DNA from 3 places in the Pseudomonas sp. L5B5 genome. Region 2 is predicted to be linked to each of the others. Evidence: riboswitches for the same ligand, from Rfam matches in the RefSeq annotation. Region 2 holds a riboswitch; each other region holds the start of a gene.
What was found. Region 2 has a riboswitch for cobalamin ahead of cobO (cob(I)yrinic acid a,c-diamide adenosyltransferase). Riboswitches for the same ligand answer to the same signal wherever they lie in the genome.

Region 1 (3,264 bases), 2.3 Mb from region 2:
GGTTTTTCCCCCACCCAGTACGTCGACCTGTTCGACGCCGGCCCGACCCTGCAGGGGCGCAACCATGAACTGCGCTCGATCATCCAGAGCCGGATCGCCACCAGCTACCTCGCTGCGCAGAGTGGCCAGGGCCGTCCATGGCTGCTGAGCAACGATCGGCTGCAAGGCTTTCGCGCCATCGTCGCCCTGCTCGACGAGGCTCCCGGCGACTTCACGGGCCTGGACCAGGCAATGCTCCAGGCCTTGCAGCTGGAACCCGGCGACCCGGTGCGGAGCATTGCGTTATGACCCTGCGTCCCTACCTCCCCACAACCAGCCCGCTGCCAGGAGCCAGAGCATGATCGTGCGTCCGATCCGCGTCACCGACCTGCCGGCGGTGCTGCGCCTGCTGGGAGGCTGCCAGCGCGAGCTGGATAACCTCAGCACCGACCCCGAGCGCCTGGACCACCGGGTGCGCTGGGCCCAGCGGGCCTTTGCCGGCCAGGTGGAGCGCGCCGACGCCGATTACCTGTTCGTGCTCGAAGATGACGACCAGCAAGTGACCGGTATCTGCGGCCTGAGCGGCGCCATCGGCCTGCGCGAGCCCTGCTACAACTATCGGCTCGGCGTCACCCGTGGCAGCGCACCCGGGCTGGGCATCGAGAAACAGGTCCCGACCCTGTTCCTGTGCAACGACATGACTGGACAATCCCAGCTGTGCTCGCTGTTCCTGCGCCATGACCTGCGCCAGGGCCACACCGGCCGTCTGTTGTCCACCGCCCGCCTGCTGTTCGTCGCCGAATACCCCACGCTGTTCGGCGACAAGCTGGTGGCCGAGTTGCGTGGCCAGGTCGACAGCCAGGGCTGCTCGCCATTCTGGGACAGCCTGGGTCGGCACTTCTTCAAGATGGATTTCCAGCAGGCCAACCGCCTGTCCAGTCAGGGCAGCAAGTCCTTCATCGCCGAACTGATGCCGCGCCAACCGCTTTACACCTGCCTGCTCAGCACCCAGGCCCAGGCCTCCATCGGCCAGGCCCATGCCAGCACCGACCAGGCGGTGGGCATCTTGCGCGACGAAGGTTTCAGTCACCAGGGCTGCATCGACGTCTTCGACGGCGGCCCGCTGATCGAGGCCGAGGTGACGAAGATCCGCAGCGTGCGCGAAAGCCAGGTGTTGCCGCTGCTGGTGGGCAATCCTGACCAGCAGGCGCCGATGTGGCTGATCCACAACCGGCGCCTGGAAAGCTGTCGCATCACCGCTGCGCCGGGGCGCCTGGTAGCCGGCTGCCTGCTGGTGGACCGCCAGACCACCAAGCGCCTGCAACTGCAACCCGGTGATTCGGTTCGCGCAGTGCCGCTGCTGGCCTGCCCTTCGAGTGCCAGCGACCAGCCCCCGGTACGCACCTCCCCCGCCACCGTCCCGTGAAGCTCTGCTTCGTGTAGCCGCTGCCGCAGGCTGCGTACGACCGCGCAGCGGGCGCAAACCTTGCGAATTCCACAATGAAGGCCCTGCGGGCCTTGGCGCAGCTTCGCAGGCTCAGCAGCGGCTACACGAGCTGCGCTGGGCTCGGCGATAACGGTATGGCTGCGCAGCGGGCGCAATCATGGCGGCCACAGGATTGACGAACGGTAGGACGAGTGTTCAGATGCCGCCCTGTTTCAGGTGCCTCACGCCGCCGTGCGTGAGGTGAAACGGGAAACCGGTGCGCCCCCAGAGGCAAGTCCGGTGCTGCCCCCGCAACGGTAAGCGAGTGCTGCATTCAACACGCCACTGTACCCAAGGTATGGGAAGGCGAATGCAGCCAGCCTCGCAAGCCCGGAGACCGGCCTGAAGTATCTGTTTGGCAATCCTGCGGTGGGCGGGCATGGGCCGGTGTGGGCGCGTGCGCGTGCCTGCCACCTTCTCCCTGCGTGCTTCCCGAAGACACTTTCGAGAAGACCAACAATGAAAACAACAGACACTTCCCTTGCGCGCGACTGGCGTGCTCCGCGCCGTTCCATGGGCGGCGCCCTGCTCGGCTGCCTGTTCAGCCCCTGGCTGCTGGCCGACGATACATCCCTGAAGCTGGACCAGCAGTTCGTGTCTGCCCCGTCGGTGGAATCCACTACCGTGGCCGAGATGGCCAAGTACGGCAGCAAGGTAGACGTCATCGATCGCCAGCAGATCGAGCGTGCCGGTCCCAGCAGCGACATCACCCGGGTGCTGCAGATGTACGTGCCGGGCCTCTATGTAGCGCCCAAGAACGGCCCCTTCGACTACGGCACCTATTCGCTGCTGGGCGGACGCAACGACGACACGCTGATCCTGCTCGATGGCGTGCGCCTGAACAACCGCCTGTACGGCGGCCTGTACCTGGATACCCTGCCAGCCAACGCCATCGAGCGCATCGAAGTGCTCAAGGGCGGCCAGAGCCTGCTGTTCGGCACCCAGGCGGTGTCCGGGGTGATCAACATCGTCACCCGCAGCCCACAGACCCGCGACGCCTCCGGCGAAGTCAACCTGGGCCTGGACAGTTTCATGGGCAAGAGCGGCGATGCCCGGGTGGAACGCATCGTCAGCAACGGCCTGGGCGACCTCGGCCTGCTGGCCTATGTCAGCCACAACGTCTCCGACGGCTACCAGCCGTTTCGCAACAGCGCCTACAACGCCAGCACCCGGGACAAGAAGCGCTCCTATGAGGTGACCACCTTCGGCGCCAAGGCGATCCAGGGTTTTGGCGACGATTCGCGCCTGGAACTGTTCTACCAGTACACCGACGCCAACCTGGATTTCGCCCGCGCCGCGAACAACAAGAAGACCACCAACGACCGGGTCCAGCAGATCGCCACCGCCACCTTCGAGCAACGCCTGGGCGAGCGTTTCAGCTACTTCGTCAAGGGCCATGTCAACGACTGGGATACGCGCTACACCCGTATCAACAACAGCGATGATGGCGGCACCAAGATCATCAACCACAACGACTACTGGGGCTTCACCGACTGGGGCGTGCAGGCCGAAGGCAAGGCCGAACTGGACGGCGGCCATGTGCTGGTATTCGGCACCGACAACCAGTGGTTCAAGGGCCAGGACGACGTACTCAAGATCGACAACAGCAAGGCCCAGGCCAACGCCCTGTACACCCAGTTGCGCCCGGTGTTCGATACCCTGCCGGACTGGCACCCGAGCATCGGCGTGCGCCACGAAAAAATGAGCGGTGGCGAGAGCGCCACGGTGGGCATGCTCACCTCGCTGTACGACCTCACGCCCAACTGGCAACTGCGCGGCCAGTACGGCAATGCCTTCAA
Region 2 (3,264 bases):
GGTATGCCCGCGCAGGCTGCCTTCCGGCAGGTCCACCGCTTGCAGGGCCAGAGCTGCCAGACGTTTCTGCATCACGGCCTCGCCGGGCAACAGCCCCAGCAGTTCGGCACGCAGGCCTTCGACGTCGGTCAGGGCATCGAGCAGGTAAAGCATCCCGCCACATTCAGCAAGCAACGGCTTGCCGGCGGCATGGTGAGCACGAATGGCATCCAGCATGCCGGTGTTCTGCGCCAGCGCCTGATGGTGCAGCTCCGGGTAACCGCCGGGCAGGTACAGGCTGTCGGCCGCCGGCAATTCACGATCATGAATCGGCGAGAAAAAGTGCAACTGCGCGCCCATGGCCCGCAGCAGATCCAGGCTGGCGCCATAGGTGAAAGCAAACGCTTCGTCCTGCGCCACGGCGATCCGCACCCCCTCCAGCAATGGCTCACACACCTGCGGGGCCGGCGCGGCAAACCCCACGGCCGGTGGCAACGCTACCTGGCAACTGCTGGCCAGGGCTTGGGCAGCAGCGTCCAGGCGCAGGTCCAGGTCATTGAGTTCGTTGGCCTGCACCAGACCCAGGTGGCGACTGGGCAGTTCGATGCCAGTTTCCCGGGACAACGCGCCATACCAGCGCAGTCCCTCGGTCAGGCTGCCTTCGAGCAACTGCGCATGACGCACAGTACCCACCCGATTGGCCAGCACCCCGGCAAACGGCAGGTCCGGCTGGTAACGCGCCAGGCCAAGGGCCAGGGCGCCGAAGGTCTGGGCCATGGCAGTGCCATCGATCACCCCCAGTACCGGCACGCCGAAATGCCGCGCCAGGTCAGCGCTGGACGGGGTGCCGTCGAACAGCCCCATGACGCCTTCGATCAGGATCAGGTCGGCCTCCCCGGCCGCCTCCCACAGCAGGCGGCGACTCTCCTGCTCACCCACCATCCACAGGTCCAGCTGGTACACCGGGGCACCGCTGGCACGCTCGAGAATCATCGGGTCGAGAAAGTCCGGACCGCACTTGAAGACTCGCACCTTGCGCCCCTGGTTGCGGTGCAGGCGCGCGAGGGCGGCGGTCACGGTGGTCTTGCCCTGGCCGGATGCCGGTGCGGCGATCAATACCGCCGGGCAATGACGAACATCAGTCATGGATTCACGCTCACAGCTCGATGCCCTTCTGCGCCTTGATACCCGCTTGGAAGGCATGCTTGAGCATGCCCATCTCGGTCACGGTATCGGCCAGCTCGATCATTTGCGGCTTGGCCCCCCGCCCGGTCACCACCACGTGCTGCATCGGCGGACGGGCCTGCAGGTCGCCCAATACCTGATCCAGGTCCAGGTAACCGTGCTTGAGGGCAATGTTCAGCTCATCGAGTACCACCAGGCCGACATCGGGATTGCTCAGCAACTCCCGGGACACTGCCCAGGCGGCTTCGGCAGCGGCAATGTCTCGCTGGCGATCCTGGGTCTCCCAGGTGAAACCCTCGCCCATCACATGAAAGCTCACCTGCTCGGGGAAACGCCGGAAAAACAGCTCTTCACCGGTGCTTTCGCGGCCCTTGATGAACTGCACAACGCCACAGCGCATGCCATGCCCCATGGATCGGGCCAGCATGCCGAAAGCCGAGCTGCTCTTGCCCTTGCCATTGCCCGTCAGTACCAGCAGCAGCCCGCACTCGTTGGGCGAGTTGGCGATGCGCTCGTCGATCAGTGCTTTTTTGCGCAGCATGCGCGCCAAATGACGCTCGTCACGCTCGAGGGATTCACTCATTGAGCAGTTCTCCGTTGGGGCTTGGGGAACGGGGGCAGAAATGGAAACAAATGGCTTAAGCCTGGCATCGCCCACCGTGATGCCGTTGGATGGATCAGGCCGGTCTCCGGGCTCGTGAGCGGCATCGCTGCCGAACTGCGCGCCTTCCCATGTCGTCTTCGACACAGTGGCACCTGCACAGCCTTGACTCACCTACCGTTGCGGGGGCAGCGCCGGAATCGTCGCCAGCCCCATCACTGGAACGGCCCTGACCGGCTTCCCTGTTTCACCCTGTCGGCCAAGACCACAGAGCACCTGAAACAAGTCGCGAAGGTTAGAGGGTTGGGGGTAGAGCGTCAATTGAAGCTGTCCATCGCATCCGACGGAAAACTGCACTGCATCAACAAACTGACGCCAATCTTGTGCCACACTGGAAGCAATGATATCAAATAGCCACTTTCGGGGCCGACGCCCCTCCGCACAACAATAAGGGGTGAGTTCGATGCAAGGCATGATCATCAGCAATCCAAAGCTGGAATTCCTGCGTCCGATGCTGGAACGCTGGTTCGATTGCATTGACCGCTACAACGCGGTTCGCGGCGATAACGAAACCCCCTACTGGTTCGATGAACAAGCCAACCTGGGCCTGCTCTCCGCGGCAGCCTGGATGGCCGAGATGGTGAGCCTGGAGCACAGCCCCAGCAAAAAGCAGCTCGAGGAAGGCGCGCGCAATGCCCGCACCGACCTGTACCTGGCAACCAAGGAAGAACGCGCCTACATCCAGGCCACCCAGCGCTGGCCACGGGTCAACAACCTGAACCTGGCCCAGCCCCTGGCAGACATCGCCAGCGAAGCGAAGAGGATCAGCTATGCCAGCGACCTCAAGCTCGGCTGCCTGTTCGTCGCGCCACACAAGCTTCAACACAGCGCCACCCCCGAAGAGCTGCAAGACCTGCTCGACGATTTGCAGAAAGAGCACTGCTGCGCCGTGGCATGGTACTTCCCCTATGCCTATCGCAAGCTGCACAACGAAGCTGGCTGCTATCACCCCGGGATCGCGGTGCTGTTCAAGGAAGCCCGCTGAAAGAAGGGAACCCTGCCCGACGATGCTTCTCTATGATTGAACGTTCGCGCACTCATAGGGATATCAGCATGCTCACGCTTCGACACACCTTGCTCCTTGCCATCGCCGCCAGCCTCGCTGCCTGCGGCGAAACCTCCAGCCTGCAGGTCGCGGATGGAACCGGCCCGAACCCCAAGCTGCCGGAACCCAATCCCACGCTGATCCCCACGCTGAACATCGCCCCGGCCGTCGGCTGGCCCCAGGGAGCAAAACCACTGGCGGCCAGCGGAACCCAGGTCAATGCCTTCGCCGAGGATCTCGACCATCCGCGCTGGCTCTATGTACTGCCTAACGGGGACATCCTGGTGGCGGAAACCAATGCCCCGCCCAAACCGGACGACAGCCAGGGAATTCGCGGCTGGGTCGCCGGCAAAGTGATGGGCCGCGCTGGCGCGACAGTTCCCAGCGCCAATCG
Region 3 (3,264 bases), 830 kb from region 2:
CCAGCAGCGCCAGGCTGGAGTCGCCGCTGCACAGGATCACCAGCTCGGCGGGGGTTTGTCCAAGGTCGGCAATGTTGTCATCCGACACGAATCCGCCGGGCTGGGTCCTGAGCAGGTGCACGGGTCAGGCGCCGAGGGCGGCGCGCAGTTGCGCTTCCAGCAGGGCCGCATCCAGCTCCTGGCCGATCAGTACCAGGCGCGTGGCCCGGGCTTCATCAGCGCTCCACTTGCGGTCGAAATGCTTGTCGAAACGGGTGCCTACGCCCTGGATCAGCAGGCGCATCGGCTTGCCGGGAATTGCCGCGAAACCCTTGACCCGCAGGATGCCGTGCTTGACCACCAGTTGGGTCAGGGCATCGAGCAGCAGGCTCTCGTCGGCCTCGGGCAACTCGATGGAGATCGAGTCGAAGGCGTCGTGGTCATGGTCGTCGTGATCGTCATCGCCGTCGTGGTGATGGTCGTGGTGGCTGTGGCGGCCGTCGATGTGTTCCTCGGAACCGGCACCCAGGCCCAGCAGCACGTCCAGCGGCAGGCGACCGCTGCTGGCTTCGATGACCTTGACCGCCGGCGGCAGCTCCTCGGCCACTTCCAGGCGGACCTTGGCCAGGTCTTCGGGGCTGATCAGGTCGGTCTTGTTGAGGATCACCAGGTCGGCGCTGGACAGCTGGTCGGCGAACAGTTCGTGCAGGGGCGATTCGTGGTCGAGGTTGGGGTCGAGCTTGCGCTGGGCATCCACCTGGTCCGGGAAGGCGGCGAAGGTGCCAGCGGCGACGGCCGGGCTGTCGACCACGGTGATCACCGCGTCGACGGTGCAGGCGCTGCGGATCTCCGGCCACTGGAAGGCTTGCACCAGAGGCTTGGGCAAGGCCAGGCCGCTGGTTTCGATGAGGATATGGTCCAGGTCGCCACGGCGCGCCACCAGCTCGCGCATCACCGGGAAGAACTCTTCCTGCACGGTGCAGCACAGGCAACCGTTGGCCAGCTCGTAGACTCGGCCGCTGGCCTCTTCCTCGGTGCAGCCGATGGAGCACTGCTTGAGGATCTCGCCGTCGATGCCCAGTTCGCCGAATTCATTGACGATCACCGCGATACGACGCCCCTGGGCGTTGTCCAGCATGTGCCGCAGCAATGTGGTCTTGCCCGAGCCCAGGAAGCCGGTGACGATGGTGACGGGAAGTTTGGCCAGTGTTTTCATCGGATGCCCTTTGGCGAAGGTGGCGGGCATGCGGGACGACAAGCACGGCACAGGGCTCGTACTGATTTCGCCACCGGATCACCCCGCCCGGTTGTAGTGAGAATCTGGGTCGAGGCAGGTCTCCTGGCTGGGGGCTTGTCAGTCATGGACTGACATTTCCTGTGCCTTCCCACCGGCGTCGTGGACGCCAGGCAGTGGCCTTGCAGGAATGAAACCCTCCACAGTTGCGGGGGCAGCCGCGGCTTCTACCGCGTTCCCGTCTTAGCTTCGACCACTGGCCGAAGAACCTCGAAGGCGCAAGGCTACGCAGAGCGTACAGGGCGGTCAATGCGCATGTGTGGCCAAGGCCACGCCAGCCGGCAATTGACGACGCTCCCCTGCCCATGATTTGCTACACAACTTGTTACGGGTGCCCTTCACAGGGTGAAACGGGAAACCGGTGAATCACGCGCTTGCCAGCCGTGACCAGTCCGGTGCTGCCCCCGCAACGGTAAGCGAGCGAAGTGTCAGATCCACTGTGCCCCTGGGCATGGGAAGGTGACACTTGCCGGCACGGCCCAAAGGCCGGCCCCTCGCAAGCCCGGAGACCGGCCCGCAATACACGAATGACAAACCCGCGGTGGGCGGGCGCTGTTGCAAACCCTGCGTGGCTGTCACGCGGGGTTTTCTTGCGCCGCTTCCCGCTGACAAACCCAAGGGGACGCGCCATGTCGACCATCAGCAGCACCAGCCATTCCGCCAGCAGCACCACCACCCTGAGCCAACGCCTGGTGGCCGCCATCGGTGCCTCGATCCTCGGCGCCTGCCTGGTGTACTTCGCCGGTTTCTCGCACATCGAGGCCGTGCACAACGCGGCCCACGATACCCGCCACAGCGCCGCCTTCCCTTGCCACTGAGGCCTGCCCGATGATCAAGCGTATTGCGCAAACCGCAGGGTTCACCGGACTGCTGGCCGCCTTGCTGCTGACCCTGCTGCAGAGCTTCTGGGTCGCCCCGTTGATTCTCCAGGCGGAAACCTACGAGAAAGCCCCGGCCACCGAGGAAGTCCATGAACACGCTCCGGGCGCCATGGCGGGCCACGTCCATGACGAAGAGGCCTGGGAGCCGGAAGACGGTTGGCAGCGAGTGCTGTCCACCACGGGCGGCAACCTGGTGGTCGCCGTCGGTTTCGCCCTGATGCTGGCCGGCCTCTACACCCTGCGCGCCCCAAGCCGCACCTCCCAGGGCCTGCTCTGGGGCCTGGCCGGCTACGCGACCTTCTGCCTGGCCCCCACCCTGGGCTTGCCGCCTGAACTGCCCGGCACTGCCGCCGCCGACCTGGCCCAACGCCAGATCTGGTGGGTAGGCGCCGCAGCCTCCACCGCCACGGGCATTGCCTTGATCGTGTTCGCCGGCAATTGGCTGCTCAAATTGCTGGGCGCCGCCATTATCGCCGTGCCCCACGTGCTCGGCGCACCGCAGCCGGAAGTGCACTCGATGTTGGCTCCGGAGGCACTGGAGGCACAGTTCAAGATCGCTTCGCAGTTGACCAATGCCGCCTTCTGGCTGGCCCTGGGTCTGATCAGCGCCTGGCTGTTCCGGCGCAAGGGCGAGGACGGCCATCAGGCATGACATCCAGGGGCGTAGCGCCGGCCCTGGTGGTCGGCCTGGGCTGCCGCAAGGGCTGCCCGGCCAGCACCCTGCGCGCCCTGCTGGACCAGGTATTGCGAGAAAATGGCCTGGCCCTGCAGCAAGTGCAGGCCCTGGCCAGCATCGACCTGAAGCAGGATGAACCGGGCCTGCTGGCCTTGGCACAACAGCTGTCGCTGCGGTTGACTTGTTTCAGCAGCGCCCAGCTGGCCCCCTACAGCCCGCGCCTGAGCCACAGGTCCCAGGTTGCCTTCGAGCGCACCGGCTGCTATGGCGTCGCTGAAAGCGCCGCCCTGGCCATGGCCGAAACCCTGCAAGGGGAGCCGGCACGACTCCTGGTCCCCCGGCAAAAGCACCCCCAGGCGACCCTGGCATTGGCCGTTTGCCCGTAGAATCCCGATAATCCCCGCCTTCGATCATGAGCATTCTTCATCTGAAGC

Region 1: it holds a riboswitch for cobalamin, as region 2 does, so the genes downstream of both, LGQ10_RS06760 (TonB-dependent receptor plug domain-containing protein) here and cobO (cob(I)yrinic acid a,c-diamide adenosyltransferase) in region 2, are expected to answer to the same signal.
Region 3: it holds a riboswitch for cobalamin, as region 2 does, so the genes downstream of both, cobW (cobalamin biosynthesis protein CobW) here and cobO (cob(I)yrinic acid a,c-diamide adenosyltransferase) in region 2, are expected to answer to the same signal.

Annotation. Positions count from the first base shown of each region.
Region 1 is NZ_CP084742.1:1,509,136-1,512,399, forward strand. Features, by position in the region: gene LGQ10_RS06750 (arginine N-succinyltransferase) at 1-288, shown strand, start outside; gene LGQ10_RS06755 (arginine N-succinyltransferase) at 338-1,405, shown strand; cobalamin riboswitch at 1,624-1,826, shown strand; gene LGQ10_RS06760 (TonB-dependent receptor plug domain-containing protein) at 1,979-3,264, shown strand, end outside.
Region 2 is NZ_CP084742.1:6,010,756-6,014,019, reverse strand. Features, by position in the region: gene LGQ10_RS27740 (cobyrinate a,c-diamide synthase) at 1-1,125, opposite strand, end outside; gene cobO (cob(I)yrinic acid a,c-diamide adenosyltransferase) at 1,136-1,747, opposite strand; cobalamin riboswitch at 1,827-2,060, opposite strand; gene LGQ10_RS27730 (hypothetical protein) at 2,229-2,810, shown strand; gene LGQ10_RS27725 (PQQ-dependent sugar dehydrogenase) at 2,879-3,264, shown strand, end outside.
Region 3 is NZ_CP084742.1:26,274-29,537, reverse strand. Features, by position in the region: gene cobN (cobaltochelatase subunit CobN) at 1-121, opposite strand, end outside; gene cobW (cobalamin biosynthesis protein CobW) at 125-1,195, opposite strand; cobalamin riboswitch at 1,291-1,501, opposite strand; cobalamin riboswitch at 1,586-1,806, shown strand; gene LGQ10_RS00100 (CbtB domain-containing protein) at 1,903-2,091, shown strand; gene LGQ10_RS00095 (CbtA family protein) at 2,102-2,806, shown strand; gene LGQ10_RS00090 (cobalamin biosynthesis protein) at 2,803-3,216, shown strand.